Regions from separate parts of the Nonomuraea sp. B208 genome, predicted to be linked through region 3. Evidence: riboswitches for the same ligand, from Rfam matches in the RefSeq annotation. Region 3 holds a riboswitch; each other region holds the start of a gene.
What was found. A riboswitch is a leader RNA that binds a small molecule or an ion and turns the genes downstream of it on or off. The one in region 3 is predicted to bind cyclic di-AMP.

Region 1 (9,906 bases), on a different contig from region 3:
GGCGCCCATCTTGCACGCCTTGTCGGGATCGGTGAGCAGTTCGACGACGGCCTGGGCGATCTCGGCGGGGTTCTCGCCGTCCACGACGAGGCCGGTCTCGCCGGGGCGTACGGCGTCCGGCGCGCCCCCGGACGCCCCGGCCACCACGGGCAGCCCCGTCGCGGACGCCTCCAGGAACACGATGCCGAGCCCTTCCACGTCCACGCCGTTCCAGCGGGTACGGCACGGCATCGCGAACACGTCGGCCGCCGCGTAGTAGCCCGGCAGGTCCGCGGCCGGGACGGTGCCGGTGAAGCGGATGGAGGGGTGCCCGCCCGCCAGCCGCTCCAGCTTCCCCCGGTACGGCCCGCCGCCCACCAGCAGCAGGAGGGCGTCCGGCACCGCCCGCAGCACCCGAGGCCAGGCCGCGATGAGCCGGTCCTGGCCCTTGCGCGGCACCAGCCGCGACACGCAGACCACCACGGGACGGCCCGCGAGCCCCGGCACGGCGGCCCCGGGCAGGCCGGGGCGGAACTGCCCGGCGTCCACGCCGGGGGCCAGCCGGACGAGCTTGCCGGGCGCGATCGCGGCCTCCAGCCGGCGGCGGGTGTAGTCGCCGAGGTAGGTCACCACGTCCGCGTGCGCGCCGATCCTGCGCAACACGGCGCGGAAGCCCGGCGCGCTCGCCCACGACGCCTCGTGGCCGTGGGTGAGCATCACCACGCGCCGCGCGCCGGCCCGGCGCAGGTGCGGCGCGAGCAGGCCGAGGGGCGCCGCCGCGCCGAAGACGACGGTACGCGCTCCGTGCTCGGCCACCAGCCGGGCGGCCCGGCGCGCCACGTCGGGGGTCGGCAGCATGAGCCGCGTCGGGTGCCGTACGACCGGGTACGGCTGCCGCCGGTCGAACTCCTCGCAGCCCGGCCAGGCGGGGGCGTAGACCGCGACGCCCGGCGTGCGGAGCGCGAGCCCGTGCACGAACGACTGGATCCCGCCCGGCCGCGGCGGGAAGTCGTTCGTGACGACGACCACCCTGGTGTCCGGATCTGGTGCGGAGTGGGTCACGGCGCGTTGACGCCGTTCAGTCGCGCCCAGGCGCGGGCCATGGCGATGCGTTCGGGGCCGGAGGGATGGGAGGCATAGAGGACATATTCCACCGCATCGGGCGACAAGTCGGAAATGTTGGAAAGGGCGAGGCGTTTCTGCATGGCCACGAACGTCTCCGGGTCTCTCGTCAGCTCCAGCGCGTGCAGGTCGGCCCGCGCCTCCACCTGCCGGCTGACCACGTTCTGGACGGGGCCGAGGAGGAGGGTGCCGAGGCTCATCAGGCCCATCAGCGCCCCGGCCGCGCGCGGGTCGGCGATCGAGGGGACGGCGGCGCGGCGGCGTACCAGGTCGAAGATCAGGAACAGCAGGACGGCGCCCAGCGCCGCGCCCAGGCCGGCGAGGAGCGTGCCGTGGAGGACGTCGTCGTGCTTCGCGTGGCCCAGCTCGTGCGCGACCACCAGCTCCACCTCCGCCTCCGGGGCGCGCAGCAGCGTGTCGTAGACGACGACGCGGCGGGTGGCGCCGAAGCCGGAGACGTAGGCGTTGAGCGCCGTCGTACGGCGTGAGGCGTCGGCGACCAGCACGTCCTCCACCGGCACGCCGTCCCGCTCGGCCATCGCCAGCAGGCTCGTGCGCAGCGGGCCCTCGCGCATCGGGGTGAAGTCGTTGAACATCGGCTCGAACACCACGGGATAGACGAACGAGGCCGCCACCGTGAGGGCGAACGCGCCCGCGGCCGCCGGGATCCACCAGCGGCGGAACCGGCGCGCCAGCGCCACCAGCGCCGTGATGGTCAGGGCGAGCAGGAACGCCTCGACGGCCGCGTTCTTCAGCCGGTCGCCGCTCCAGGACGGCCAGGTCTGGGTGGACAGGCCGTACTCGCGCAGGACGGTCTCGAACCACATGCCGAGGGGCCAGCGGAGCGCCAGCGTGGCCGCGGCGATCACCGCCACGCCCAGGATCGTCCGCAGCCACCACGGGCCGCGCAGCCACCCGGTCGCCCGCGCGCCGAGCGGGGTGGCGACCAGGAGGCCCGCGACGAGGACCGTCAGGGCCAGGGAGAGGTAGCTCGGCAGGCTCGTCGCGGCGTCGAACGCCTGGGAGCGGGCGAGCTGGGCGGCGGTGAAGTCGCGGGCCGGGCCGGGCGGCTCCCCTGCGGTCAGCAGCGCCTGCCAGGGGGTGGTGAGGGCGGCCACGCCCAGGACGAGGGCGGCGAGGACGGCCAGCGCGAGCGCGGCCTGGCGGCGCAGGCGGACCTCGCCGCCCTCCTCCTGGCCGTCGTAGGCGGGCGCGCCGCTCACGGCCCGATCGCCGCCTTCATAGGCGGGCGCGCCGCTCACGGCCCGATCGCCGCCTTCATAGGCTGGCGCGCCGCTCATGGCCCGATCGCCGCCGTCGCCCGCGGGCTTGGCGCCGTCCGGCGGCCGGCGTTCGCTCATCTGCCTCCCCCTCCTACGCTCTCACGCTCTCACGCGAGCTGTTCGCGCACGTACGCGCGCCAGCGGGCCGTCAGCGTGGCCGTGGAGAGCCCGAGCCCGGCGAGTGCCCGGTCGGCGCCGTCCACCCGGGCCTCACGGTAGAGGCGTACCAGAGTCCCCTCGCCGAAGCGGTCGGCGAGGAAGCGACACGCCAGCCAGGCCTCCTGGTACGCCCGCGCGAGCCGCGCCGGGTCGTTCCCGTCGGCGGCGAAGGCGGCGGGGCCGGGCAGTGCGGCGGGCAGGCGTCCCGCGCGCACCTCGTCCGCCAGTTCGGCGGCGGCCGTCCGTACGGGCAGTCCCGAGTCGCGGTAGCCGACGTAGTCGGCGAAACCCTCGTACAGCCAGATGGGGAGGCGGTCGGTGCCGGCGGCGACGTGGGTGAGCTCGTGCGCCAGGACGACGTCCCTGCCGGTGGGGTTGAGGCGGGCGAAGACCTCGGGGACGACGAGCACCCGGTCGCCGTCGGCGAGCGCGGCGAGGCCCTCGATCGGGCCGGTCCCGGCCAGGCGGGCCGCCTCGGCGGCGGAGGCGGGGACGACGACGAGCGGGCGTACGGGCTCGCCGAGGACCGTTCCGACGCGGAGCGCGGCCGTGTCGGCCAGCCGCGCCAGCTCGGCCAGCGACACGGACGAGGCGGACGTGGCCGGGGCGATGATCACGGACCGTGTCCCACGGACGGTGACGGACTCCCCTGGCCACAGGGCACGCGCGCCCGCGAGCGGCGCGGGAGCGTCCGCGATCGGGACGAGGGCGAGAGCGACGAGGAGCGGCGCCAGGAGGAGAGCCGCCGGGGCGGCTCGTCGGCGTCGGCTCACCTGGTCGGACACGATGCTCGATGTTGACGCGCTCCCCGGCGTGATCGCCGAGGATTCAGCCTGTGCCGCCTGGTGTCACGCGGCACTTCTGTGGCTTCCTGTTTCATCGACCGTGCCCCCTCGCTCGCCCCGGATGGGCGGGCGAGAGGGTCTCACCGGTCTCCGCAGGCGTTTTCCGTCTCCGCTTCCCGCCCATCTCAGGCACGGGTTTCCGTCCAGCGGCGACGATCCGACGTCCTTCGGCACGGATGTTGATCTCGGCATTGACATCCCGGTCGTGGGTAACCCCGCAAGGGCAGGTCCACTTCCGTACGGCCAGCGGCATCTGCCCGGCCAACGCTCTGCAGGCCGAACAGAGCTTGGAGGAGGGGAAGAACCTGCCGACCTTCACGAACGTCCGGCCGTACAGCTTCGCCTTGTACTCCACCATACCGATGAACGATGCCCAGCCCGCATCGTGCACGCTCTTGGCCAGCCTGGTGCGTGCCAGTCCCTTGACCGCCAGATCCTCCACATAGATCGCTTGGTTTTCGCGGATCAGCTTCGTGGACAACTGGTGGTGGAACTCGCGGCGCGCGTCGGCGACCTCGGCATGCCGGCGGGCGATCTTCACCCGGGCCTTGGCCCGGTTCTTGCTGCCTTTCTCCTTGCGTGACAGGGCAATTTGCGCCCGCTTGAGGTTCTTCTCCGCTCGGCGCAGGAACCGCGGGCTGTCGATCTTCCGTCCGCCCGACAGCACCGCGAAATGCGTCAGGCCCAGGTCGATCCCGGTCTCGGCTTCGATCGCGGGCAAAGGAGTCTGGGCGGCCTCGACCACGAAAGAAGCGAAATGCCTCCCGGCGGCATCCCTGACCACGGTGACAGAAGAGGGCTCGGACGGCAGGCTGCGTGACCAGCACACCGCCACATCACCGATCTTCGGCAGCCGCAGCTTGCCGGCCGGGGTGATAGCGAAACGCGCGTTGCGGGTGAAGCGGATCGCCTGCCGGTTGTCCTTGCGCGACCGGAAACGCGGCGGCCCCAGCGCGGGCCCCTTGCGCGTTCCGGACCTGGAGGCGAAGAAGTTCCGGAACGCCGCACAGGCGTCGGACAGCGCCTGCTGAAGCACCACCGCAGACACCTCGCCAAACCAGGAGCGCTGCGGTGTCCGTTTCGCCTGGGTGATCACCAGGCGGGACAGTTCCGCGTCGGTGACGAACGGCAAGCCCTGCTGGTGGACGTGATTGCGCAGCGCGACCGCGTCGTTGAACACCACCCGGGCGCACCCGAACGCCCGCGCGAGCGCAAGGCGCTGGCCGGGGGTCGGGTCGATCCGAAAGGAGTACCGCAGCTGCACTGGGTAATCCTACGGTTGGGTCATGGGCGAGTGCAGCGATATCAGGTCCGGCGGGCATTCCGTCTTCGTGCTGCACCCGCATCTGTTCTTCGTGACGAAGATCCGGCATCCGGTGGCCACCGGCAAGCGCCTGGCCCCGGCTGCAAGAGAGCGAGCTGGTCGGCTTCACCTCCGGGCCGAAGGCCGGAGGTGAAGCCGACGGTTCCGGTAGCCGGGCCGGACGGGTGCCCGGGGTGGGAAAAGGCGACAGCCCCGCCCGATCCCGTACGGGGATCGGGGCGGGGCTGTGGTCACATACCGGGACGGACCGCGCCGACGAACGACGATTTACGCCATCCGCTCAGCTTGTCGATACGTACCCGTTCGCCGGTCCTGGGCGAGTGGATCATCTTGCCCTTGCCGACGTACATGCCTACGTGGCCGAGCCCGTTGAAGAACATCAGGTCGCCTGGCTTGAGCTTTTTCCAGGAGACCTTCGTCCGGGTGCGGGCGAACTGGCTGCTCGCCACGCGCGGGAGCCTGATTCCGGCCTTCTTCCAGGCGTACTGGACGAGTCCGGAGCAGTCGAACGAGCCGGGGCCGGTGCCGCCGTAGCGGTACGGGTCCCCGATCTGGTTCTTGGCCACGGCGACGGCCCGGTGAGCCTTCGCCTGCTGCCGAGCGACCTTGCGCGCCTTGGCCGACCTGGCGGTCTTGACGGCCTTGGCGGACTTCGACGACTTCGTGCTGGTCTGCACCGAGGTCGTGGAGGTCGTGGCCGCGTCGCTCGTGGTCGCCGCCTGAGCCGCCGGGGCGTGGAGGACCACACCTCCGGCCGTCACGGTCATGGTGAGCGCCGCGCCACTCAGGGCAAGACGGGACAGACGGGGGTTATGCGGGGAGGTAGACAGGATTTCTCCTTGAGACTTCCACGAACGCCTACCGGGTTAGCTGACGGATTCGGGCCTGGAAGTAGCCCTACGGCGCGTGCGAACAGCGCCGATTCACCCCTGATCCCCTAGGGAGGGGGATCGGTGGTTCCCCGGCTCCGTGCCTCCTGGCTGCACGGATTCGGCAGGTCGCCGCCCCGTCGAGGTTTTTCTCATGGGGATGTACGGGAGGCGACCGGCGGATTCTGCGGGCGACATGGCGTGTCACCGCGACGCCAGAAGCTACGCCGACACGTCACGAATCGGCAAAGCGGACGACGGCTTGTCAAGATCAGACAAGGGGTCGAGTCAGGATCGAAACTCCTGCTCGGCGACCGGGCTCCGTTACCGGAATGTGACCATACTCACACTTCTCAGGACAGGGTCCAGTAAGGGGCGATTTGTCACTTTCGTCACAGTTTTCACTGCGATAACAGGGCACCGCGTCGCCGGCGCGGGAGGACGTACGGACGGCCTCAGGGACGGATGGCGCCCACGAGCCGCCGCCCGTAGGCCGACAGCTTGACGACCTTCACGACGTCGCCTGTCTGCGGCGCGTGAACGATCTGCCCGTTGCCCGCGTAGATACTGACGTGCCCCAGTCCTTCGCTGAAGATGAGGTCCCCGGGCTGCAGCGCGTCCAGGCTCACCCGGCGGTTCGCCCCCCAGGCCCACTGCTGCCACGTCGTACGCGGCAGCGAGACCCCCGCGGCCCGCCAGGCCGCCTGCGTCAGGCCGGAGCAGTCGTAGCCGCCCGGGCCCGTCCCGCCGAACACGTACGGCTTGCCGATCTGCGCGTAGGCGAAGCGCAGCACCGAGGCCGCGTTGCCCGACGCGGAGCCGGTGTACTTCATGCCGGTGCTGTTGGGGTTGCCTGGGTTGTAGGCGTTCAGCTTCTCCAGCAGCTTCTTCTGCTGGGCGATCAGCTTGAGGATCTCCGCGCGTTCCTTCTGGACCCCGTCGCGCTCCTTGTCGGCCGCCTCCAGGGCCTTCTCCGCCTTGTCCCGCTCGGTCTTGAGCCCGCGGTTCTCCCGGTCGAAGGCGCTCAGCTTCTCGGCCCGTTCCTTGGAGATCTGGCCGGTCAGCGCGAGGCGGGCGAGGAAGTCGTCGGGGTTGTCGGCGCCGAGGAAGCCCGGCAGGGACGTGACGTCGCCGCCGAGCTGGTAGCTGTCGACGGCCATGCTGATCACCTGGGCGCGCAGGTCGGCGACGGTGGCCAGCTTGCGCTTGTAGCTGTTGTCGAGGTCCGTGTAGCTGGACTTCGCCTTCTTGTACCGCTCCGTGGCCGTGTTGTAGCGGTCGACGACCTTGTCCGCCTTGTCGTTGAGCTTCTCCAGCTTGGCCTTGGCCTGAGCGAGCGTGGGTTTGGGATCGGCGATCGCGGCCCCGGTGGGAGTAAGCACCAGTCCGAACGCGATCCCCGCGGCCACCGGTACCCGGCCAAACCTCACTGCGTCGCCTCCCAGGGTAAACATCTGGGGCGAATAGTACAGAAGTGGCGGGTGAGGTCTCACCTCAATGGGTAAAACCTTAAATTCGTAATCTAGGCGCGACCAAGCCGGCGCAACAGCAGAGCAGACGGAACCGGTCTGGCTCCCATCCGCCGCACCGATTCGGCCACCTCGCGGTCGGAGGACACGACGGCGATGGCCCGCCCCGGCGGCTCGACCCGGACGAGCTGCCGGATGAGGTCGTCGGCGATCTCCCCGGGGTCGCTGAAGAGCACCCGCACCCCGCGCGGCGCGACGACCTGCACGGGGGCGTTGAGCTCGGCCCCGTCGAAGACGACGGTCACCTCGACCCTGGTCTGCGCGGCCAGCCCGCCGAGGTTGGTCATGAGCCGGTTGCGCTGGTCGGCCAGGGTGAGCGTGCCGTAGCCGGTCTTGGTGACGTTGTAGCCGTCGATGATGAGGTGGATCTGCGGGATCGCGAGGAGCTGGTCGAGCAGCTGCGGGTCGTCGTCGGCCAGCGCTCGCGCGGGCACGCCGCGCACGCCCGGCCGCTCGCCGGGGTGGGCCGCGACCGAGTCGGCGGGCCGGCTGATGGTGGCCGGCAGGCCGAGCTCCCTGCGCAGCCCGGCCGAGGCGTCCTGCAGGGCGTCGAGCAGCACCCGGATGCGGGCGTCCTCCAGGCTGCGGCCCTCGCGGGCGGCCCGGCGCGAGGCTTCGAGCTGCTTCTCGACGTCGGCCAGCCGCTCGCGCAGCCGCCGCAGCTCGGACTCGCCCGCGCTGCCCGCGGCCACGGCGGCGGTGCGGGCCTCCTCGGCCACGCGCTCCATCTCCTCGGTCCTGGCGAGCGCGGCCTTGGCCCGCTCGCGGGCGTCGTGGAGCTTGCGCCGCAGGTCGGAGTTCTCGGCGCGGGCGGCCTTGAGCTGCTCGCGCAGCCGGTCGGACTCCTCCTTGGCGGCGCTCTTCTGCGCGGCGAGCTGCTCGCGCAGCCGGGAGACCACCTCCTCGCGCTCGGAGCCCTCGGCCGCCGCGGCGGACTGCTGGAGATCGCTCCGGGCGAGCTCGATCATCTCCTCCCAGCCGGGGGGCCGGGTGAGGTAGGCGGCCGCGGCCACCAGCACGGGGTCGGCCGCGGGCGGGATCTGGCCGTCGGCCAGCGAGGCGACCAGCTCGGGCCAGCCCGCGGCCACCGACTCGGCGACCAGCTCGCGGAACTTCTTGTCGTTCTCCAGCTGCGCGGCGATGGGCGCGCTGCCCAGTTTGGCCCTCTTGCGCGCCTCGAACTTGGCGATCCCGCGCAGCGGCGGCGGGATGGAGACAGCGGGCAGTGTCCCGAGAACGGTGGCCGCCAGGTCCACGACGTTGAGCCGTACCTGCTCGGGGAGCGGGCGAGACAAGCCTTCACCCGCTGAACTCATCCCACTTGTCCCTTCGTGACATGCCCTTTCAGACAAGGGTACGGCTGCCGCGTACCTGACCGTAACGGCCGCCTGTGTATGGACGAGCGCTTGGTCGGGGGTGTACGACAGGTGAACGGCAGGTGTGCACCCGGGAGGCCGACCGTGACGGAGCAGATGCGTACTTCCACCCGTGACCTCCACGAACTCCGTGAGCAGGTGACCGCGTGGCTGCGCGGCAAGGTCGGCAAGGACGCCTCCGTGTCGGAGCTGGAGCGCCCCACCGACAACGGCATGTCGAGCGAGACCCTGTTCTTCACCGCGACCTGGGAGGGGCGGCGTACCCGCTGCGTGGCACGGCTGGCACCTGCGGGGGAAGCGGTTCCGGTCTTTCCCGACTACGATCTGCGGTCGCAGTTCGAGATCATGCGTTTGGCCAGGGAAAAAGCTGGGATTCCAGCGCCCAGGACGCTCTGGTTCGAGCCGGACCCCGCGCCGCTCGGCTCCCCGTTCTTCGTCATGGAGCGGGCCGAGGGGCTGGTGCCGCCGGACGTGCTGCCGTACACGTTCGGCGGCTGGCTGTGCGAGGCCGCCCCCGAGGACCAGCGCCGGCTGCAGGAGGCCAGCGTGGGCGTCGTGGCCGCGCTGCACCGGACCCCGTTCACCCCGGACGAGCTGGCCCTTTTCGGACCATCGGGCCTGCGCGCGCACGTGGACGCCCAGTACGCCTACTACCGGTGGGCGCACGGCAGACGTCCCATCCCGCTGCTGGAACGGGCCTTCGCCTGGCTGGAGGCGCACTGGCCGGAACAGCCCGGCCCGGACGTGCTGCTCTGGGGCGACGCCCGCATCGGCAACCTGATGTTCAGGGACTTCGTGCCGGTCGCGGTGCTCGACTGGGAGATGGCCGCGGTGGGGCCGCGCGAGCTGGACCTCTCCTGGATGATCTTCCTGCACCGCTTCTTCCAGGACCTCACCGTCGCCATGGGCCTGCCCGGCATGCCGGCCTTCATGCGCACCGAGGACGTCTGCCGCACCTACCGCGAACTGACCGGCCACGAGCCGCGCGACATGGGTTTCTACGAGATGTACGCGGCCCTGCGCCACGGCATCATCATGGCCAGGATCTGGCAGCGCAGGGTCCACTTCGGCGAGCAGCCCGATCCGGACGACCCCGACGACCTCGTCCTGCACCGGGCGACGATCGAACAACTCCTCACCACCTGACCCGGCCCGCCGGCCGGGTCAGGCCGCCGCGTCGTAGACCAGCAGCGCCACCTGGACCCGGTTGTTGAGTGCCAGCTTGGTGAGGATGCGCGAGACGTGCGCCTTGACCGTGGGCACGCTCATGTACAGCTCGCTCGCGATCTCGGCGTTGGAACGGCCCTGCCCCACGGCCATCGCCACCTCCCGTTCGCGCTCGCTGAGCCGGGCGAGCAGCCGACGGGCCCGCGCGGTGCGCTCCCCCGCGCCGCCGTCGGAGACGTGCGTGATGAGCTGC
Region 2 (9,906 bases), on a different contig from region 3:
AGGTTCTGGAGGTTGTTGCGGGTGGCGCCGGTCACCGTGATCACGCCCTTGGGCGGGCGCGGCGCGGTGTTGAGCGGCGTACGGGCGGCGAGGGCCGCCGAGGTGGCGGTGCCGGCCGACCGGAGACCGTCGAAGGAGCCCTGGAACACCAGCCGCCCGCCGCCGGCGCCCGCGTCCGGGCCGATCTCGACGATCTCGTCGGCGATCGCCATGACGGCGGGGTCGTGCTCGACGACCAGGACGGTGTTGCCCTTGTCGCGCAGCCGCTGCAGCAGGGCGGTCATGGAGGCGATGTCGTGCGGGTGCAGCCCGACGGTGGGCTCGTCGAAGACGTACAGCATCTCGACCAGGCTGCTGCCCAGGTGCTTGACGGTCTTGACGCGCTGCGACTCCCCGCCGGACAGCGTGGGGGTGGCGCGGCCGAGGTGCAGGTAGCCGAGCCCGATGGTGATCATGGCGCGCAGCTTGTCGCCGAGTGCCGCCACGACCGGCGCGACGGCCGGGTCGCTCACCTCTTCGACCAGGGCGGCGAGCTCGGTGATCTCCATGCGGGCCATCTCGCCGATCGTGCGGCCGAGGACCGTCGCGGTGCGGGCGGCCTCGTTGAGGCGGTCGCCGTGGCAGTCGGGGCAGGTCTGCGACCGGGTGAAGCGCTCGATGGTCTCCCGCTTGCGGTCGGACAGGTCGTCGGAGGTGTGCAGGTAGATGCGTTCGAAGCGCTCGACCACGCCCTCGTAGTCCTTCGGCGGCCGGGCGCCGAGCCGGGCGGCGTGCTCGCCGCCGTACAGCAGCGCCGCGCGCTCGTCGGGCGTCCAGTCGCGCAGCGGGGTGGCGGGGTCGAAGGCGCCGATGTCGGCGTACTGGCTGTACCAGTAGCCGCCGTTGCCGAACCCCGGCAGCAGGATCGCCCCGTCGGCGAGCGATTTGTCCAGGTCCAGGAACCGTTCGACGGCGCTCACGACGATCTCGCCGAGCCCGGAGCAGGACGGGCACATCCCGGCGGGGTCGTTGAAGGAGAACCGGTTGGACTCGCCCACGTACGGCGTGCCGACCCGGGAGAACAGCAGCCGCAGGTACGTCCAGGCGTCGGTGATCGTGCCGACCGTGGAACGGGCGTTCCCGCCGATCCGACGCTGGTCGATGAGCACGACGGGGGAGAGCCCGGCGATCTCGTCGGTCTCGGGACGGGTCCACCGCGGCAGCCGGTTGCGGGTGAACGGCGGGAACGTCTCGTTGAGCTGGTGCCCCGCCTCGGCGGCGATCGTGTCGAACACCAGCGACGACTTGCCCGACCCCGACACCCCGGCGAACACGGTCAGCCGGCCGCGCTGGAGGTCCACGTCCAGGTTCTTCAGGTTGTTGGTCCGGGCGCCCCGGATGCGGATGAACTTCGGCATGCGTACGACGCTACGAACAGATGTGGCCACTTCCTGGCCGCGTCCCGGGAGAGACTGGAGGCATGGCGGACGTCACCCAGCGCATCCTCGCCCTGCTCGCCACGTTGCAGACCGGCCGGGCGTTCACCGCCGACGAGCTCGTGGCCCGGCTCGGCGTCAGCCCCCGCACCCTGCGCCGCGACGTCGACCGCCTGCGCGCCTACGGCTACCCGGTGCGGACGCGCCCCGGCCCCGGCGGCCACTACCGGCTGGTGGCGGGCAGCGCGCTGCCGCCGCTGGTGCTCGACGACGACGAGGCGATCGCCACCCTCCTCGGCCTCGCCACCCTGGCCGCGACCGGCCGCGCCGCCGAGGGCAGCGTGGACGAGGCCGCCACCCGCGCCTACGGCAAGGTCGACCAGTTCCTGCCGAAGCGGCTGCGGCACCGGGCCGCCCAGCTCCGGGCGAGCCTGGAGACCAGCACCGCGCGGGCCCCGAGCGTCAGCGCCGACGTCCTGGCCGAGCTGGCCGAGGCGATCCAGCGCCGGCTCGTCGTCACCTTCGACTACACCGGCAGGGACGGCGCGGTCACCTCCCGGCGGGCCGAGCCCTACCGGCACGTGCACCACAACCTGCGCTGGTACCTGCTGGCCCGCGACACCGCCAAGGACGACTGGCGGGTCTTCCGCCTCGACCGCGTCACCGGCCTGCGCACCTCGACCAGCACGTACGAGCCCCGCCCCCTGCCCGCCGAGACCGCGCTCGACTACCTGCGCCAGGGGCTCGGCAAGGACCGCGAGCGGGTCGTCCTCACCGTCGAGGCGTCATTGGCCGACGTCGCCGACGCGTTCGCCTACGAGGACGCCGACCTGGAGGCCCTGGGGGAGCGGCGGACCAGGGCCGTGCTGGCGCTCGACACCTGGCAGTGGCTGCTGCTCCGCCTCGCCTTCCTGGACGTCCCCTTCACCGTCGAGGAGCCGGAGCGTTTCCGTGCCGCCCTCCGGTCGTTCGGGGCGCGCCTAAGCGGCGGGGGCGGTCCGGCGCAGCCGGTCGCGTAGCCGGGCGAGCACCGGCGGGCCGCCCGCGAGGCACCACAGCGCGATGACCGGGTCGCAGACGGCGCAGCCGAAGGAGGAGTCGCCGGCGAAGGCGAGGATGGGGCTGGCGTTCAGGTGGTGAAGGACGTCCCAGGCCGTGTGGAGCAGCCAGCCGACGCCGATCCACGTCCAGCTGTCGAGGCCGCGGAAGGCGACGTAGGTCATGACGACAGGCAGGACGAACTCGGCGTACCCGAGCCCGCCGCCGCTCAGGTACGCGGCGCCCGCGCCGGCCACCAGCACGGCGTTGGCCCGGCGGCGGTGCGGGTCGGGGATCAGGGAGAGCAGGCAGACGCAGACGATCCCGATGAGGATCGGCATGAGGACCGGCATGAGGATCGGCATGAGGTTGGACACGGGGGAACGCTAGGGCCGGCCCGCCGCCCGGCCCAGTGGCTGGAACGACAATTTCCCACGGGTTCCCGCCACCGCCTACGGTGTCCCGCATGCACACGGTGGCGGTTCTGGCGCTGGACCAGGTGGTGGCGGCCGACCTGGCGACGCCGGTCGAGGTGTTCGGGCGGGTCCGGGTGGACGGGCGGCGGGCGTACCGCGTGCTGGTCTGCGCGGTGACGCCGCAGGTCGCGAGCGACGCCTTCACCATCGTCGCCCCGCACGGCCTGGAGGCGCTGCGCGAGGCGGACACGATCGTCGTGCCCGGCTGCTCCGAGGGGGCCGCCCCGCCCGACCCGGCCGCGCTGGAGGCGTTGCGCGCCGCGGCCGCGGGCGGCGTCAGGATCGCCTCCATCTGCGTGGGGGCGTTCACCCTGGCCGCCGCCGGGCTGCTCGACGGGCTCAGCGCCACCACGCACTGGGCCGCGGCGGCGCGGCTGGCGGAGGCGTACCCGCTGGTGGACGTGCGGCCGGACGTCCTCTACGTGGACAACGGCCAGATCCTCACCTCCGCGGGCGCCGCCGCGGGGCTCGACCTGTGCCTGCACCTGATCCGGCGCGACCTCGGCTCGGCGGTCGCCGCCGACGCGGCCCGCCTGGCGGTGACGCCGCTGGAACGCGAGGGCGGGCAGGCGCAGTTCGTCACGCACGCCCGGCCGCCGGCGCCGCGCGGCTCACTGCTGGAGCCGGTGCTGTCCTGGATCGAGGACAACCTCGCCGGCGAGCTGACGCCGGCCGGCATGGCCGCGCGGGCCGGGATGAGCGAGCGCACCTTCGGCCGCCGCTTCCGCGAGCAGACCGGCACCACGCCGCTGCAGTGGCTGCTGCGCGCCCGGGTGCGGCGGGCCCAGCTCCTGCTGGAGACCACGGACCACGGCGTCGAGCGGGTCGCGGCGCAGGCCGGGTTCACCTCGGCGACGGCGTTCCGCGAGCGGTTCAAGCGGGTCGTCGGCGTCACCCCGCAGTCCTACCGTGCCTCCTTCAGGAGCCGCGGCCCCGCGGTCTGACCGGCTCATGCGGCTCTCGCGGCCACCTTGTCCAGGAAGGCGTACAGGTTCGTCCGGGTGCGGGCGAGCTTGTCCTCCAAGGTGAGGGACTCGTCGATGACGCCGCCGCCCGCGGCCTCCCTCGTGCCGCGCAGGTAGAGGGAGCAGGCGAGGTCGGCGCACATGTACTGGCCGACGGAGTTGCCCTGACGGCCCGCCTCGCCGGTGCGGCGGGCGCTCATGAGCGCGACGCCGCCGTTGGTGTGCGTGGTCAGGCAGAGCGAGCACATGCTGCGCGCGGTGAAGCCGCGGGCCGCGCCCGAGGTCACGCGGAGCGCCACCCCGACGAGGGCGCCGTCGCGCTCGGCCACCAGGTAGGCGCGATCGGGCGCGCCCGGATCCCGCCAGCCGAGGAAGTCGAGGTCGTCCCAGGGCTGGTCGGGCAGGTCCTTCGGCACGCCTGCGCGCTTGGCCTCACCCTTCGAGCAGTTGATGAGGGACGCGCGGATCTCGCGCTCGGTGAGAGGTCTCATGAGCGGCGAGGCTAGTTTCCTTAATGCTATTATGCAAATGCTTAAAGGCTTTAAGTGATGGAGGGCGCGTGGCACGAGCGGGACTGACCGCGGAACGCCTGACCCGGGCGGCGGCGGAGCTGGCCGACGAGCTCGGCTTCCACAACCTGACGGTGTCGGCGCTCGCCCGCCGGTTCGGCGTCAAGCCCGCCGCGCTCTACTCCCACGTCAGGGACGCCCAGGAGCTGCGGGTGCGGGTGGCGGTCCTCGCCCTGGCCGAGCTCGCCGAGCGGGCCGCCGCCGCCCTCGCCGGCCGCGCCGGCAAGGACGCGCTGGTGGCCTTCGCCGACGCCTACCGCGGCTACGCCAAGGAGCACCCCGGCCGGTACGCCGCCGGACAGATCGAGCTCGACGACGAGACCGCCTACGCCAGCGCCGCCCGCCGGCACGCCGAGATGACCAGGGCCATCCTGCGCGGCTACGACCTGCCCGAGCCCGCCCAGACCGACGCCGTGCGCATGCTGCACAGCACCTTCCACGGTTTCGTCAGCCTGGAGACGCAGGGCGGTTTCGCCCGCACCCCGCGCGAGGTGGACGTGTCCTGGGCGCGGACCCTCGACGCCCTCGACGCGGTGCTCAGGAACTGGCCGCCGGAGGAGTGAGCGGGTCAGGCGGCGTAGTTCGGGTAGCCGTAGCCGACGACCTGGGAGGTCGGGCGGACCCGCTCCTCGACCTTGCCGTTGCCGGTGTTGCCCTCGATCGTGGAGATCGTGCCGTCGCCGTTGTCCTTGACGACGAAACCGACGTGGTTGATGGCGCTCAGGCTCTTGCTGCCGCTCCAGGAGAAGAACACGACGGCGCCGGGCTTGGCCTCGGTGCCCCAGCGGTCGTTGGCGGCGAACCACTTGGCGTGGGCGACGGTGTAGGCGTCCCAGCCGACCTGGGTGCGGGCGCCGGTCTGCTCGCCGACCCAGGAGACGAACATCGAGCACCAGGGGGCGTCCAGGTAGGCGTTCCTGTTGCCGCCGTCGCGCTGGACGGTCTCGCCGGCGCGGGCCGAGTCGGCGTACCACTGCTGGAACTTGGTGCCGCCGCCGTCGGCGTTCTCGGACGTGCCGACCTGGGCGCGGGCGAGGTCGAGGACCTGCTGGGCGGTGACGTTCACGCGCGCGTCGCGGTTGCTGACGCCCTGCTGGGCGGCGGCGGCCGCGGGCTGCGCGGGGGCGCTGTCGGCGGCCGCGGTCACGGCGGCGGTGGCGCCCAGGGCGGAGACGGCGAGGGCCCCGCTCAGCGCCAGCTTGGCGGCGTTCAGCTTGGGGGCACGGATGAAACGGCTGATGGCCATGAGGGGCTTGCTCCTTTGCGCTTCCATGCCGCTTACCGGGTTAGCTGACGGGTTCGGGCGTGCGGAAGCTGCCCTACGGCACGCGGACGTGCCGATTCACCCCGGTCGAGAACGGGTCCCCGGTTCCGCCAGTGGCGGATTCAGCGGCCGCGGGCATCGGACGCCCGCGGTGGGAGTGGGATCGAACATGGCGTCCGCGAGGCGGACGCGGGCGAGCGCGGCCCGGTGGTCACTCGCTCTGAGGCTGAGGTCGCGGCCACGCTCACTGGACGGTACAACACCCCCCTGACCTGCGTAATTCCCCGGTCACGAAATCCCCATGAGGGGCGGCGAAGGTAACGCGCGGGTGTGCTCTCAGCCGCGTCCCAGCCCGAGCGCGGCGGCGGCCTCCTCCAGGGCTTCCAGGTGTCCCTCGACCGGGCCGAGGCCCGCCCCCATCGTGTTGATCGAGAGGTGCGTCGCGCCCGCCTCCCGCCAGCGCCCGGCGAGGTCCGCCAGCGCCTCGGCGTCGCCCGTCCACCCCGCCCGGCCCTCCATGCCGAGCCCGGACGGGTCGCGGCCGGCCTGCGTGGCGGCCTCCTCGACCATGGCCTTGGCCTGGTCGAGCTCCGGCCCCGGGGACATCTGGGGGAACCAGCCGTCGGCCAGCCGCCCCGCCCGCCGGTAGGCCGGGGGCGACTGCGCGCCGAACCAGACCGGGATCGGCCGCTGCACCGGCAGCGGCGCGAGCCCGGCGGCGCTCACCCGGTGGTGCTCGCCCTCGAAGGTGACCGTCTGCTCGCACCAGAGTTTGCGCATCAGCGCGACCTGCTCCTCGATCCGCTTGCCGCGGGTGCCGAAGTCCGCGCCGAGCGCTTCGTACTCGACGTGGTTCCAGCCCAGCCCCACGCCCATGCGGAAGCGTCCGCCGGTCAGCAGGTCGACCTCGGCGGCCTGCTTGGCGGCCAGCACCGTCTGCCGCTGCGGCAGGATGATGATGCCGGTGACCAGCTCCAGCGACGTCAGCGCGGCCAGGTAGCCGAACATCACCATCGGCTCGTGGAAGGTGGTGTGCACGTCATAGGGGCCGCTCCAGCCCTGGTGCACGGCCGGGTCGGCGCCCACGACGTGGTCGTAGGCGAGCACGTGGCGAAAGCCCAGCTCCTCGACGCGCCGGCCGTAGGCGCGTACGGCGCCCGGGTCCGCGCCGATCTCGGACTGCGGGAAGACGACACCGATCTGCATGTGTGGCTCCTGTCATCGTGATCTTCCCTCCCATCATCGCGGTCCCGCCGTGCCCGGCCCGCGACCGCCGCGCTGCCCGGCGCGCCCGGTTTGGACGTGAGGGCCCCGGGCAGCGGAGCCGGATGCACCTGCCCGCCGCCCGCGGCCCCCTCACCGCCGAGCTCTTCGAACGCCTCGCCGGGCCGCCCGCCGACCTGGACCCGCCGCCGGCGACCCCCGGCCCCTGCGCCACGGCCCTGGCGGACGGCGACCTGCAGCTCGCCCTGTTCGCCTGCTACGAGCTGCACTACCGAGGCTTCGTCGGGGTGGACGACCGCTGGGAGTGGCAGCCGTCGCTCCTGGGCTTCCGGCGCGAGCTCGAACGCCGCCTGGAGGCCGCGCTCGCGGACGCCGTGCCGCGTCCTGAGCCGGTGCCGCCCCAGCAGGTACGCCGCGCGCTCAAGGAACTGGTCGCCCACGACGAGCAGCAGGGGCCGGGCCTGGCGGCGTACCTCCAGCGCGAGGCCGACCTCGACCGGTTCCGCGAGTTCGTCGTCCACCGCTCGATCTACCACCTGAAGGAGGCCGACCCGCACACCTGGGGCATCCCGCGCCTGCACGGCCGGCCCAAGGCCGCGCTGGTGGAGGTCCAGTCCGACGAGTACGGCGGCGGCAGGGCCGAGCGCATGCACGCCGAGCTGTTCCGCACCACCATGACAGCCCTGGGCCTGGACGCCTCCTACGGCGCCTACCTGGGCCGGGTGCCGGGCATCACGCTGGCCGTCTCCAACGTCATGTCGCTGTTCGGGCTGCACCGCCGGCTGCGCGGCGCGCTGGCCGGGCACCTCGCCGCCCTGGAGATGACCTCGTCGCTGCCCAACCGCCGCTACGCCACGGCCCTGCGCAGGCTCGGCGGGGACGCCGAGGCCACCCGCTTCTACGACGAGCACGTCCAGGCCGACGCCGTGCACGAGCAGATCGCCGCGCACGACCTGTGCACCGGCCTGGCGACGCAGGAGCCGTCGCTGACCGGCGACATCCTGTACGGCGCGGCGTGCGCCCTGGCCGTCGAGCGGCTGTGGGCGGAGCACGTGCTGGGCCGCTGGGAGCAGGGCGCGACCTCGCTGGAGGACGAGACGGTCGCGGCCTGAGACCCCCAAGATTTACCTACTAAATCAGTAGGTCTTGACGGGTTTAGTCCTCCGTGGTGTCCTGAAATCGGCCGACCGCCGGAGAGGGGCACCCCCATGAGCACCCGAGAAGAACCTCCTGAGAGCCGTACCGCGTTCAACGAGGACTGGGCGGCGACCCTCCTCGGCCTGGCGCTGCTCGTCCTCGTCCTCGCCGGCGTCATCCCGCCCGGCCTGGTGCCGTGATGACCGCCGGGACCGCCGTCACGACCCGCACGTGGCAGTGGAGCGCGCTCGGCGTGCTCGCCGTCCTGCTGCTCGGGGCCGCCACCCGCTTCCTGGAGCAGAACGTCCCGTCCTGGTTCGCCGGCTCGGGCCTGGCCAAGGCCGTCGAGTTCCCCGTGTACGCGATCGTCCTCGGCCTGCTCGGCAACGCGGTGCTCACCGCGGCCGGGCTGCGGGAGCGGCTGTCGGGCGGGTTCCGCACCGAGTTCTTCATCAAGACCGGGCTCGTGCTGCTCGGCGCGTCGATCAACCTCAAGGTGATCGTGACCGCGGCCGGGCCGGCGATCGTGCAGGCCCTGGTGCTGATCAGCACGGTGTTCCTGTTCACCTGGTGGCTGGGCGGCAGGCTGGGGCTGGACGACCGGCTGCGGGCGCTGCTGTCGTCCGCCGTGTCGATCTGCGGGGTCAGCGCCGCCATCGCGGCGGCCGGAGCCGTGCAGGCCAAGCGGGAGCAGCTCGCCTACAGCGCCAGCCTGGTGATCGCCTTCGCGCTGCCGTCGATCTTCGTCCTGCCCGCGCTGGCCACCCTGCTCGGGCTGAGCCCGGAGGTCGCGGGCGCGTGGATCGGCGGCAACATCGACACCACCGCCGCGGTGACCGCCGCGGGCGCGCTCGCCGGCGAGGACGCGCTGGCCATCGCCACCATCGTCAAGGTCACCCAGAACGCGCTCATCGGCGTCGTCGTGGTGGCGCTGACGGCCTGGTTCGCCTTCCGCGTGGACCGGCGGCCGGACGCGCCCCGGCCCGGCGCGGGGGAGCTGTGGCGGCGCTTCCCGAAGTTCGTGCTCGGCTTCGTGGCCGCCTCCGTGCTGGCCACCTGGTACCTCACCACGGTCACCGCCGCCCACGGCAAGGAGGTGATCGGGGTGGCGAACGACCTGCGGACCTGGTTCCTCATCCTCGCCTTCGTGAGCATCGGCCTGGAGTTCCGGGTCGCCTCGCTGCGGGAGGCGGGCTGGCGGCCGGTCGCGGTGTTCGCGGCGGCGACCGTGGTCAACGTGGTGGTCGCGCTGGCGCTCGCCCTGGCGCTGTTCTCGGGGTTCGCCGTGTCCTGAAGGCGGTGAAGCCGCAGCTTGCGCGGCACGGGCCGGATCCTCTACCGTATTCCCCACTAAACCAGTCGCTTATAGGGAATAGGGGTTGAGCCGGTGTTCCGTGGCGTCGGGCTCCGGGTCGCGAGCGTGATCCTGCTCGGGGCGATCTGGTGGGCGGTCGCGGCCGCCCACCTCTGGCCGGAGGTGTTCGTGCCGTCGCCCGGCTCGGTGTGGCAGCAGTTCCTGCTCACCTCCTCCACCCACGACGGGCAGCGCGGCTACGGCGGCCACCTGCTGTCGGAGCACCTGCTGGCGAGCCTCCGCAGGATCGCGCTCGGCAGCCTCTACGGCATCGCGGGCGGCGTCGCGCTCGGCCTGGTCGTCGGGCTCGTGCCCACGGTGCGGGCGCTGCTCAACCCGCTCATCACGTTCGTGCGGACGCTGCCGCCGCTGGCCTACTTCAGCCTGCTCATCATCTGGCTCGGCATCGACGAGCCGCCGAAGGTCGCGCTGCTGTTCGTGGCCGCGCTGCCGCCCGTGGCCGT
Region 3 (9,906 bases):
TAGTGGGCGACGGACAGCACCGGCCGGGTGTACTCGGCCGAGGGCAGCACCAGGCACTCCTCGCCGTCGGCGAAGGTGACCAGGTCGCGCTCGGCGACGAAGGCGCGGGCGCGCAGGGTCTCGGCCTCGTACTCGGCCCGCATGTCGGCGAGGGTAGGCGGGTGGTCGTCCATCAGGGACTCCATGGCCGCCCGCCAGTCCTCGCCGCCGTTCACCCGGACGGCGACCTCGTGCATCCTGGCGTCCAGCTCGGCCCAGGCGGCCTTGCCCTTCTCGTGCAGCTCGGCGGCGCCGTAGCCGAGGAGCTCGCGCTCGCGGAGCAGGGTGGAGTAGAGCTTCTCCCCCATGCGCCAGGTGCCGCCGCACTCGAAGCCCTCCAGGAAGGTCACGAGCTCGTCGAAGGCGCGGGCGGCGGGCTCGGCGGCCTCGGCCAGCCGGGCGCGCAGCGCGTCGTCCCCGACCATGCCGGGGATGGTGCGGGTGAGGAAGTTGCGGCCGGTCCTGGCCTGGCCGAGGCCGCGCTTGACGAGCAGCGGCGCGGCGAGGTCGGGGTCGAGGTTGGCGCGGCAGGCGGCGAGCACGCCGGGCACCTCGGCCAGCCGGGAGATCGCGGCCGCCACCAGCTCGGGCTCGGGCTTGAGCCGCCGCTGGAACGGGGTGTACATCGCGCCGAAGACCGGCGAGAGGTAGACGCCCGGGTCGCGGCGCCACTCGGGCCAGGACGACGCGATCGCGATCGAGCCTCTCAGCTGGGAGAGGACGAGGTCCCTGTCGATCTCGTCGTCGAGGGAGGCGGTGGGGAGCGCCTGCAGCCGCTCGGCCCAGCGGATCTCCTCGCGCTCGCGGGCGGCCCAGGCGGCGGCCGTGAAGTCGCCGAGGGTGTGATCGTAACCGTCCGCCCCAAGGAGGCTGGCGAGCACGGGATGGTCGGAAAAGTACCACTTGAGAAACTCGTCCACCGACGCACCTTATCCTGAGCCAATGCCCCTCCAGATCACTGGCGCGCTCGGCGATCCCGACCTGCTCCGCCTCCCCTGGGACGTCCCACTCGAAGACTGGCCGCAGCACCATCTGGTGGATCTGCCGCGCGGCATCTCCCGGCACATCGTGCGCTTCGCCCGGCTCGGCGGCAAGGTGTACGCGATCAAGGAGATCAGCGAGCGCTACGCCAGGCGGGAGTACCAGCTCCTCTGGGACCTGGCCAGGCTCGACGCGCCGTCGGTCGAGCCGGTCGCGTACGTCACCGGCAGGGACGACGGCCTGGACGCCGCGCTGATCACCCGGCACCTGCAGTTCTCGCTGCCCTACCGCGCGGTCATGTCCGGCACCCTGCGCCCCGACACGCTCACCCGCCTGCTGGACGCCCTGGCCGTGCTGCTGGTGCGGCTGCACCTCAACGGCTTCTACTGGGGCGACTGCTCGCTGTCCAACACGCTCTTCCGGCGGGACGCGGGGGCGTTCGCGGCCTATCTGGTGGACGCCGAGACCGGCGAGCTGCACCCGATGATCAGCGAGGGCCAGCGGCTGGCCGACATCGACACGGCCCACACCAACATCTTCGGCGAGATGCTGGACCTGGAGGCCGGCGGGCTGCTGCACCCGTCGATCGACCCCATGGAGACCGCCGAGGACATCGTGGCCCGCTACCACCGCCTCTGGGCCGAGCTCAACGACAGCGAGATCATCGAGGAGCTGGACTGGCACCGCGTGGAGCAGCGCATCCGGCGGCTCAACCTGCTCGGCTTCGACGTGGCCGAGATGATGGTGCGGCGCAAGGTCGGCACTGGCCGGCTCATCGTCCGGCCGAAGGTCGTGGACGCGGGGCACCACCAGCGGCGGCTGCTCAGGCTGACCGGCCTCGACGTCGAGGAGAACCAGGCCAGGCGGCTGCTCAACGACCTCGACGGCTTCCGGGTGGCGAAGGGTCTGCGGCACGAGGACGAGGCCATCGTGGCGCACCGGTGGCTGGCGGAGGTGTTCAACCCGACGGTGGACGCGATCCCGGCCGGGCTGCGCGGGAAGCTGGAGCCCGCGCAGATCTTCCACGAGATCCTCGACCACCGCTGGTATCTGTCCGAGCAGGCGGGCGCCGACGTCGGGCTCGCCACGGCGGCGAAGTCGTACGTGGACAACGTGCTCGTGCACAAGCCCGACGAGAAGGCGCTGCTCCCGGACGAACCGGACGAGTGACCTAGTAGGCGAGTTGACCTAGTAAGCGACGGTGATGCGGGTGCGCGGGTGTGCCCCGCGCTCCAGCTCATCGGCGACGGCGACCGCGTAGTCCTCGGCCGTGATGAAGCTGCGGCCGTCGGCGTCGGCGAGCAGGTCCTCGCGGCCGATCCGGTAGACGCCGGTGCGCTCGCCGGGCGCGATCTCGGCGGCCGGCGAGATGTAGGTCCAGTCGAGGTCGTCCACCTCGCGGAAGAGGCCGAGGGCCTTCCGCCCGGCCAGCGCCTCCTTTTTGTAGATGTCCGGGAAGCCGGGCGTGTCGACCAGGTCGTCGCCCGAGGGCGTCTTGAGGCTGCCCGCGCCGCCGACGGCGATCAGCCGCCGCGTGCCGGCCTCGCGCGCGCCGTCGATGACGGCTCGGTTGGCCTCCAGGAACGGGCCCTCCGGGTCGCTGCCGTCGCGCGGCGGCGAGATGGCGAGCACGATCGCGTCGTGCCCCTTGGCCAGGGTGGCGGTGTCGCGGACGTCGCCCTTGACCGGGCCTCCCGAGCGGCTGACGCCGGTGACCTCGTGCCCACGTCCGGTCAGCTCGGCCACGATGCGCTGCCCGATCATGCCGGTCGCGCCAAAGACAAGGATCTTCATGAGGCAACAGTATCTGTTGGATACTGGTTACTTCATCGTGCTATAAGTACCTTGTGGATACCGGTGACGTATTCGACCCCCAATGCCCGACCCGCGTGGTCCTGGACCGTATCGGCGACAAATGGTCGATGCTGGTGCTGCTCAGCCTCCGCGACGGGCCGATGCGCTTCACCCAATTGCGCACCAGGATCGGCGGCGTCACGCCGAAGGTGCTCACCCAGACCCTGCGCGCGATGGAGCAGGACGGGCTGCTGACGCGGGAGGTGTTCGCCGAGGTCCCGCCGCGGGTGGAGTACACGCTGACGGGGCTCGGGCGCTCGCTGCACGGGCCGCTGTCGGTGGTGGCCGAATGGGCCGAGCAGAACGTCGCGGAAATCCTCCGCTGCCGCGAGAAATTCTCGTAAATCGCATATTTATCTGCACTGGTGTTGTTTTTCTCCGCCATCGCCGTACAAAACATTAACTCCAGCGACTGATCACGCTTCGCGGCGGTTCCGTACCTCTACGCTGTCTCCGTCCCACCGATGGCGAGGGAGGTACCGTGCTCGGGATCGACACCTGCCTGGCGGAGGTCATGGCCATACCAGGCGCGCTGGACGCCATGCTGGTCGACCACACCAGCGGCATGGCCGTGGCCTTCAGCCAGGCGTCCGGCGTCGAGGCCGACCGCTCCGCCGCCGCGCTCACCGAGGCGCTGCGCGCCACCTCCGACGGGCTGGCCCGCACCCGTCCCGGTGACGTCGTACGCATCGACGACATGATGGTCACCACGGACAAAGGCCACCATCTGCTCCGGCTGATGGAGACCGTCTTCGAGGGGCCGCTCGTCATCTACGTACGCCTCGACCTGGAGCGGGCCAACCTCGCCCTGGCCAGGCACCGCCTCCAGTCCATCGCCGGCCGTCTGACGACGTGAGCCATGACCAAGCTGGACTCCCTCCTCGCCGGGCTCGCCCGAGAGCGCTCGACGGGCGCGCTGCGGGTCGGCCGGAGCGGCACCGTCTTCCTGTCGGACGGGCGGGTGACGTACATGGAGTGCGCCCAGACCCCGAGCCTCGAACGGCTGCTCACCGCCAGGGGACGGATGTCGGAGGCGGCCCTGCGGGGCGCGCAGTCCGACGGCGGCTGCGACCGGCTGCTGCGCGAGGGCTCGATCACGCAGGGAGAGCTCCAGTACGCCGTGCTCGGCGTGGTGCTCGACGCGGCCTTCTTCCTGCTGCCGATGAGCGGGACGCGGCCGAAGTTCCGCCCCGGCGAGGAGCACTGGCTGGGCGGGCAGTGGTTCTTCGACGTGGCGGGGCTGGTGCGCGAGTGCGCCAGGCGGCGGGCCCAGCTCGCGGGGATCTGGCCCTCCGCCGACGTGGACACCAGCCCGGTGCGCCCGGCCACCGCCCTGGCCGGGCACGGGGTGACGCTCGACCGGGTCCAGTGGGAGGTGCTCGTCCGGGCCGACCGGAGGGCGACCCCGCTGGAGCTGGCCAAGCAGATCGGGCGGTCGGGCTACTCGGTGCTGCTGGCGGTGCGCCGGCTGGCCGCCGCCGGCCTGCTGTGCCCGCCGGATCCGCCCGGCCGGGACCCGGACCCGCCTTCCGTGGAGGACGAGCGGACGCTGCCCAGGCGGGCCCGCGGCGAGCTGCCGCGCCCGCCCCACCATCCGGAGGCCCCGCGGCTGCCCGCCGGGCCGCCCGTCACGGGGGACCCGACCGATATAGCGCTGCTGTTGCGGCTGAAGAAAGCGCTAGAGGAGCTGTCGTGAGGTTTCCCTCACTCAGGAGGAGGCCACGGGTGGAACCGACGCACGAGGTCCTGGAGGAGATGAGGCTCCTGCGCGAGCGCACGCCGGACGTGCGCGGGAGCGTCGCATGCACCGTGGACGGCCTGCAGGTGGCCTGCGACCTGCCCGAGGAGATCGGCGAGCAGGCGGCGGCCCTCGCGGCGGCCCTGCTCGCCATGAGCAGGCGCATGCTGATCATGACGCAGCACGGCGCCTTCGAGGAGACGCTGATCTCCGGCACCGCCGGCTTCGTGGCCTTCTACGCGGCCGGCCCCACCGTCGTCCTCACAGTCCTGGCCGGACCCGGCACGAACGTCGGGCTCCTGCGGCTGGAGGGCAGGAAGACGGCCGCCGCCGTGGCGGCCGTCGCAGCACACAAGCAGTGAACCCGGCAGAGAAGGAGGAGTCATGGCGGGCATGGACGTCTCTCTCAAGGAGATGATGACCATCGACGGCGCGGTCGGAGCGGCGGTCGTCGACTACGGCAGCGGCATGGCGCTGGGCACCCTCGGCGGATCGAAGGACCTGGACCTCCAGGTCGCCGCCGCGGGGAACACCGAGGTCGTCAAGGCCAAGCTGCGCACGATGGACTCGCTGGGCCTCAAGGACAGCATCGAGGACATCCTCATCACCCTGGGGGGCCAGTACCACATCATCCGCCCCATCACCGGACGCGGCGGCAAGGGGTTGTTCCTCTACCTCGCCCTCGACCGCGCCCGGGCCAACCTCGCGATGTCCCGGCACCAGCTCCGGGGCATCGAGGAGAAGCTGGAGGTCTGACCACCGGCGCGGCCCGCGCCCATGAGGGGGGGCGCGGGCCGCGGCGCGTTCAGGCGGTGGTGAGCTTGGTGATCTCGGCCACGAGGTCGGGCCAGAGCGGGCGGGGCAGGTCGTGCCCCATGCCCGGGTACGTCACCAGGCGGGCGCCCGGGATGGCCGCCGCGGTGGCCTGGCCGCCCGCCAGGGGGACGAGCTGGTCGGCCTCGCCGTGCACCACCAGGGTGGGCACGTCCAGCCGGCCGAGCGCCTCGACGCGGCTGCCCGAGGCCATGATGGCGGCGAGCTGCCGGCCGGTGCCCGCCGGGTCGAAGCAGCGGTCGTAGGCCAGGCCGGCGAGGGTGGTGACGCGCTCGTGGTCCAGCTCGTAGCCGGGTGAGCCGATCACCGACCAGGTCCGTACGGCCTGCTCCAGCACGCCGTCACGGTCGGCGGGGGGCCGGGCCATGAGGATCGCGGAGGCCTCCGCGGTCGGCGGCGCGACCTCCGGACCGGGGGTGGACATGATCGAGGTGAGGGTCAGCACGCGCTCCGGGTGGCGGATGGCCAGCGTCTGGGCGATCATCCCGCCCATCGAGGCGCCCACGATGTGGGCCTGTGGCCAGCCGAGGGCGTCCATGAGGCCGGCGGTGTCGTCGGCCATGTCGTCCAGCAGGTACGGCGGAGCCGTCCCCGGACCGGGCACGCCCGCCTCGTCGAAGTGCGTGGAGAGCCCCGCGTCGCGGTTGTCGAACCGGACGACGTGGTGTCCCTGCTCGGCCAGGAGCTCGCAGAGCCCTTCGTCCCAATGGATGAGCTGGGCGCCGAGACCCATGATGAGGAGCAGCGGGCGGCCTCCGGGGGCGCCGAAGCTCTCGTAGGCGATGTCGATGCCGTTGGCGGTTACGCGGGTCGTCACCGGGCCAGAATCTCATTCTGGTCCGGTGACGTAAAGCGTCAGGGCCGAGGTCAGCCCTTGATCAGGCGCCGGAGCCGAGTGCCCGCCACCACCACGGCCCCGCCGCCCAGGGCCAGGACGAACCACAGCACGGCGCCTCTCACGCCGGTGCTCACCTGCTCGGACTCGGCCGCGGGGGCGGGCACGGTCCTTCCGGCGGCGAGCTCGACGGCCGCGCCGCCGGAGGAAGCGCCGGCCTGGTCCTGCGTCTTGGCCTGGGGTGCGACCGCCGTCTTCTCCACGGTCTTCGCCGGCTGCGCGGTCTGCGTCGTCTTCGGCTTCTCGGCGACCTTCGGGGGCTCGGCCGGGTTGTTGTCGCGGCGCGACCAGGCGCCGGTGGAGAAGGGCACCGGGTAGTTCTTCTTGCCGACGCCGGGGCCCCACTTGGTGATGACGTAGTCGACCTTGATGTGGCCCTGGCCGCCGTTGCCGTCCACGTACAGCGTGGAGGGGTTGAACCTGCCGCCGGTCAGCTCGGCGAACGTCTTGGCGTCCAGGTCGAGCATGATGCCCGAGTTGGAGGGCACGCCGGGGCCGCGGTCGCCCACGAAGAAGGGCATCTTCTTGCCCTTGTACATCACGTAGCCCTCGGTCAGCAGGGGCCAGCTCGGGCTGGCGGCCAGGCCCTTCTGCATGGGCTTGCCGCTGGCCGGCAGGCCCGTGTCCCCGGCCCGGCCGGAGGCGTCGTCCCAGAAGTAGGAGGCCGTGGTCGAGCCCTTGAGCAGGATCTTCTCGTCGGTGTCGGCGTGGGCGGGGGTGGATACGGCGGTGAGCACGCCGAACGAGCAGGCGGCGAGCACGGCGCAGGAACGCAGGCCAAAGCGGGGAGACATGAAGCAGTGAGTCCTTTGCGAGGGGACAGGGACACGCGCTCAGGGGAGAAGGGCGCAGCCAGGGGTGAGCACCTGACGGGGGAGGCTGCGCGGAGCGCGGAAAAGAGCCTGGGGTGAAGGGCCGCTCAGCCGGCGGCCGGCACTACGCTCTCGGGAATCTCGACCGGTGGGGAGCCGGCGTCCGGGGGTGTGACGCGGTACGACATGCGGGGGTCCTCTCCATCACGCCTACCGGGTTAGCTGACGGGTTCGGACGAGGAGATGCCCTACCGGCGTGCTGCCGGATTCACCCCAACGAAGTGGGTCCCCGGTTCCCGAGTGGTTCGGGATTCGGCTGGTTGAATGGCAAGACTAAACCACGCATGCCGGGACGAACGCAAACGAATCGTCATGAATCGGACAAAAGATCTACCTGGCCGCGCGCAAAGAAAAGAGGGACGCGGAATAACCGCGCCCCTCTGGACCTGCCGGAACTGTCTGACTCAGCCGCCGCTCTTGCGCCTGAAGGATCGCTTGTTCGCGGCCGGGCCGTGCGTGCCGTGGATCTTCGACGGATCGCCGCCCCTGCCACCCGCGCCGCCGGCCGCCTGCTGGCCGCGCTTGCGCTCAAGCGCCTCGCGGAACTTGCGCTTCATCTCGTCCTCGGGAGTTTCGCTGACTTCCGGCTCCGGTGATTCCGCCATTGAGGACCTCCATGGTGTTGGGACACCCCCAGCTTCGCACGGGGTCCCTTACGACGCGAAACCGGCGTCAATCTTGGTCTGCGGTACGGCCGGCAACTCCAGCCGCCGGCCCGGCATGGCCGCCAGCGCCACCAGGGCGATCACCGCCCCGGCGACGCCGATCGACGGCACGGCGACGGCCGCGGCGGAGGCGTGCGCGGCGGCGAGGCCCTGCGCCGGAGCCTCCGCCGTGACCGTGGAGGTGTAGAGCGCGCCGCCCACGGCCAGCGCCACGGAGCCGCCGATCTGGCGGAAGAAGGTGAGGTTGGCCGAGGCGGTGCCGAGGTACGCGGGCGGCAGCGCCTGCTGGACGGCCACGGTCAGTCCCGACAGCATCGGCCCCATGCCCAGCCCGATGAGCAGCATCCACCCGGCGAGCGCCAGGCCGCCGGTGTCCAGGGCGAGGTTGACGCAGAGCAGGGTGCCGGCCGCGAGCAGGAACGGCGAAGCCAGCAGCCAGGGCTTGTAGACCCTGGTACGGGACATCAGCAGGCCCATGACGCCGCTGCCCACGACCATGGCCAGCGTCATGGGGTAGATCCGCAGGCCCGACTCGGTGGCGCCGGCGCCCAGCGCCTCCTGGAAGTAGCGCGGCAGGAAGACGACCCCGGCGTACAGGCAGAACGCGGTGACGAAGGAGGTGACGTTGACCAGCGTGTACGTCCGGTTGCCGAACAGGTGCATCGGCATCATCGGGTTGGCCGCCCGCCGCTCCACCGCCACGAACGCCGCGAGCCCGGCCAGCGCCAGCAGGATCGGCCCCGCCACGGGCGCGTCGGTCCAGGTGTGGCCGTCGAGCCCTTTCTCCGTCAGCCCCACGAGCAGGGCGGTGATGGCCACGGTGAAGACGGCGATGCCCGCGTAGTCGGGACGCCCGCCGCCGCCGGTGCCCGGCCGCCAGGGCAGGCGCAGCGCCACGATGGCGATCACCACCGCGCCGAGCGGCACGTTCACGTAGAAACCCCAGCGCCAGCTCGCCTGGTCGGTGAACACCCCGCCGAGGAACGGCCCCGCCAGGTACGCCAGCGCCATCACGCCGCCGAGCGCCCCCTGGGTGCGCGCGCCGCGCGGGCTGCCGGGCGGGAACATCTCCAGCACCAGGGCGAGCGACAACGGCACCAGCGCGCCCGCGCCGAGCCCCTGGAGCGCGCGGAAGGCGATGAGCTGCGTCATGTCCTGGGCCAGTCCGCACAGGGCCGAGCCCGCCACGAACACCACCATCCCGACCAGCAGCAAGGGCTTCCTGCCGTGCTGGTCGGACAGCCTGCCGTAGAGCGGCACCGTGACCGTCGAGGTCAGCAGGTAGGCCGTCACCACCCACGTGTAGAGCTCGCCGCCGCCCAGCTCGCCGACGATGCGCGGCAGCGCCGTGCCGACGATCGTCTGGTCGAGCATCGCGAGGAACATGCCGCCGAGCGCGGCGACGAGGACGAGCGCGCCGCCGTCCCGCGTCTTCATGTCATCATTCACATGTGAAGACTGATATGTAAGCTCTTACATGTCAAGTCTTCGATAGGCTGACGGCCATGTCCCTGCGGATGGCGCTCCTGGGGCTGCTCTCGGTGAAAGGCCCGGCGAGCGGCTACGACCTGGCGAAGAAGTTCGAGATCTCGCTCAACCACGTCTGGCAGGCCGGGCACACGCAGATCTATCCGGAGCTCGTGAAGATGGCGGCCGACGGGCTGGTCGACGCCGGCTCCGAGGGCGCGAGGGGGCGCAAGACGTACACGATCACCCCCGAAGGGACGCGGCGGCTCCACGAGTGGATGATCGAGCACGCGGCGGTGGGCGTGACGCGGAGCGAGGTCGCGCTCCAGGCGTTCATGCTGCCGCTGCTCGGCCGGGACGACGCGATCGCGGTGATGGAGCGGATCCGGGCCGGGTTCCAGAGGCGGCTGGCGATGCTGGAGGGCCAGTCCCCTACCTCGTTCGGCGTGTACGCGCTGAGGCTGGGGCTGGCGCAGGCGCGGGTCAGCCTCCAGTGGGCCGACGAGGTCCTGGCGGAGCTCAGGGACTCGGCCGGGTAAAAGGACAACGTTCTGCTCGTGG

Region 1: it holds a riboswitch for cyclic di-AMP, as region 3 does, so the genes downstream of both, AC27IY_RS25440 (C40 family peptidase) here and AC27IY_RS06230 (hypothetical protein) in region 3, are expected to answer to the same signal.
Region 2: it holds a riboswitch for cyclic di-AMP, as region 3 does, so the genes downstream of both, AC27IY_RS12380 (CHAP domain-containing protein) here and AC27IY_RS06230 (hypothetical protein) in region 3, are expected to answer to the same signal.

The regions. Positions count from the first base shown of each region.
Region 1 covers NZ_BAAJOU010000023.1:329,183-339,088, reverse strand. The annotation lists gene AC27IY_RS25460 (glycosyltransferase family 4 protein) at 1-1,041, opposite strand, end outside; gene AC27IY_RS25455 (M48 family metallopeptidase) at 1,038-2,462, opposite strand; gene AC27IY_RS25450 (hypothetical protein) at 2,492-3,160, opposite strand; gene AC27IY_RS25445 (RNA-guided endonuclease InsQ/TnpB family protein) at 3,420-4,652, opposite strand; gene AC27IY_RS25440 (C40 family peptidase) at 4,943-5,479, opposite strand; cyclic di-AMP (ydaO/yuaA leader) riboswitch at 5,553-5,718, opposite strand; gene AC27IY_RS25435 (C40 family peptidase) at 6,037-6,963, opposite strand; gene AC27IY_RS25430 (NYN domain-containing protein) at 7,104-8,426, opposite strand; gene AC27IY_RS25425 (phosphotransferase family protein) at 8,571-9,632, shown strand; gene AC27IY_RS25420 (response regulator) at 9,651-9,906, opposite strand, start outside.
Region 2 covers NZ_BAAJOU010000014.1:370,365-380,270, reverse strand. The annotation lists gene AC27IY_RS12410 (ATP-binding cassette domain-containing protein) at 1-1,397, opposite strand, end outside; gene AC27IY_RS12405 (helix-turn-helix transcriptional regulator) at 1,460-2,434, shown strand; gene AC27IY_RS12400 (DUF6010 family protein) at 2,396-2,830, opposite strand; gene AC27IY_RS12395 (GlxA family transcriptional regulator) at 2,920-3,873, shown strand; gene AC27IY_RS12390 (FBP domain-containing protein) at 3,879-4,385, opposite strand; gene AC27IY_RS12385 (TetR/AcrR family transcriptional regulator) at 4,454-5,026, shown strand; gene AC27IY_RS12380 (CHAP domain-containing protein) at 5,032-5,709, opposite strand; cyclic di-AMP (ydaO/yuaA leader) riboswitch at 5,724-5,865, opposite strand; gene AC27IY_RS12375 (LLM class F420-dependent oxidoreductase) at 6,064-6,933, opposite strand; gene AC27IY_RS12370 (iron-containing redox enzyme family protein) at 6,951-8,063, shown strand; gene AC27IY_RS12365 (hypothetical protein) at 8,160-8,288, shown strand; gene AC27IY_RS12360 (YeiH family protein) at 8,288-9,382, shown strand; gene AC27IY_RS12355 (ABC transporter permease) at 9,476-9,906, shown strand, end outside.
Region 3 covers NZ_BAAJOU010000010.1:138,936-148,841, reverse strand. The annotation lists gene AC27IY_RS06275 (DUF885 domain-containing protein) at 1-959, opposite strand, end outside; gene AC27IY_RS06270 (DUF4032 domain-containing protein) at 982-2,190, shown strand; gene AC27IY_RS06265 (NAD(P)-dependent oxidoreductase) at 2,209-2,814, opposite strand; gene AC27IY_RS06260 (winged helix-turn-helix transcriptional regulator) at 2,910-3,218, shown strand; gene AC27IY_RS06255 (roadblock/LC7 domain-containing protein) at 3,356-3,730, shown strand; gene AC27IY_RS06250 (hypothetical protein) at 3,734-4,570, shown strand; gene AC27IY_RS06245 (roadblock/LC7 domain-containing protein) at 4,600-4,974, shown strand; gene AC27IY_RS06240 (hypothetical protein) at 4,997-5,368, shown strand; gene AC27IY_RS06235 (alpha/beta fold hydrolase) at 5,418-6,263, opposite strand; gene AC27IY_RS06230 (hypothetical protein) at 6,314-7,135, opposite strand; cyclic di-AMP (ydaO/yuaA leader) riboswitch at 7,346-7,481, opposite strand; gene AC27IY_RS06225 (DUF5302 domain-containing protein) at 7,618-7,818, opposite strand; gene AC27IY_RS06220 (MDR family MFS transporter) at 7,867-9,327, opposite strand; gene AC27IY_RS06215 (PadR family transcriptional regulator) at 9,384-9,884, shown strand.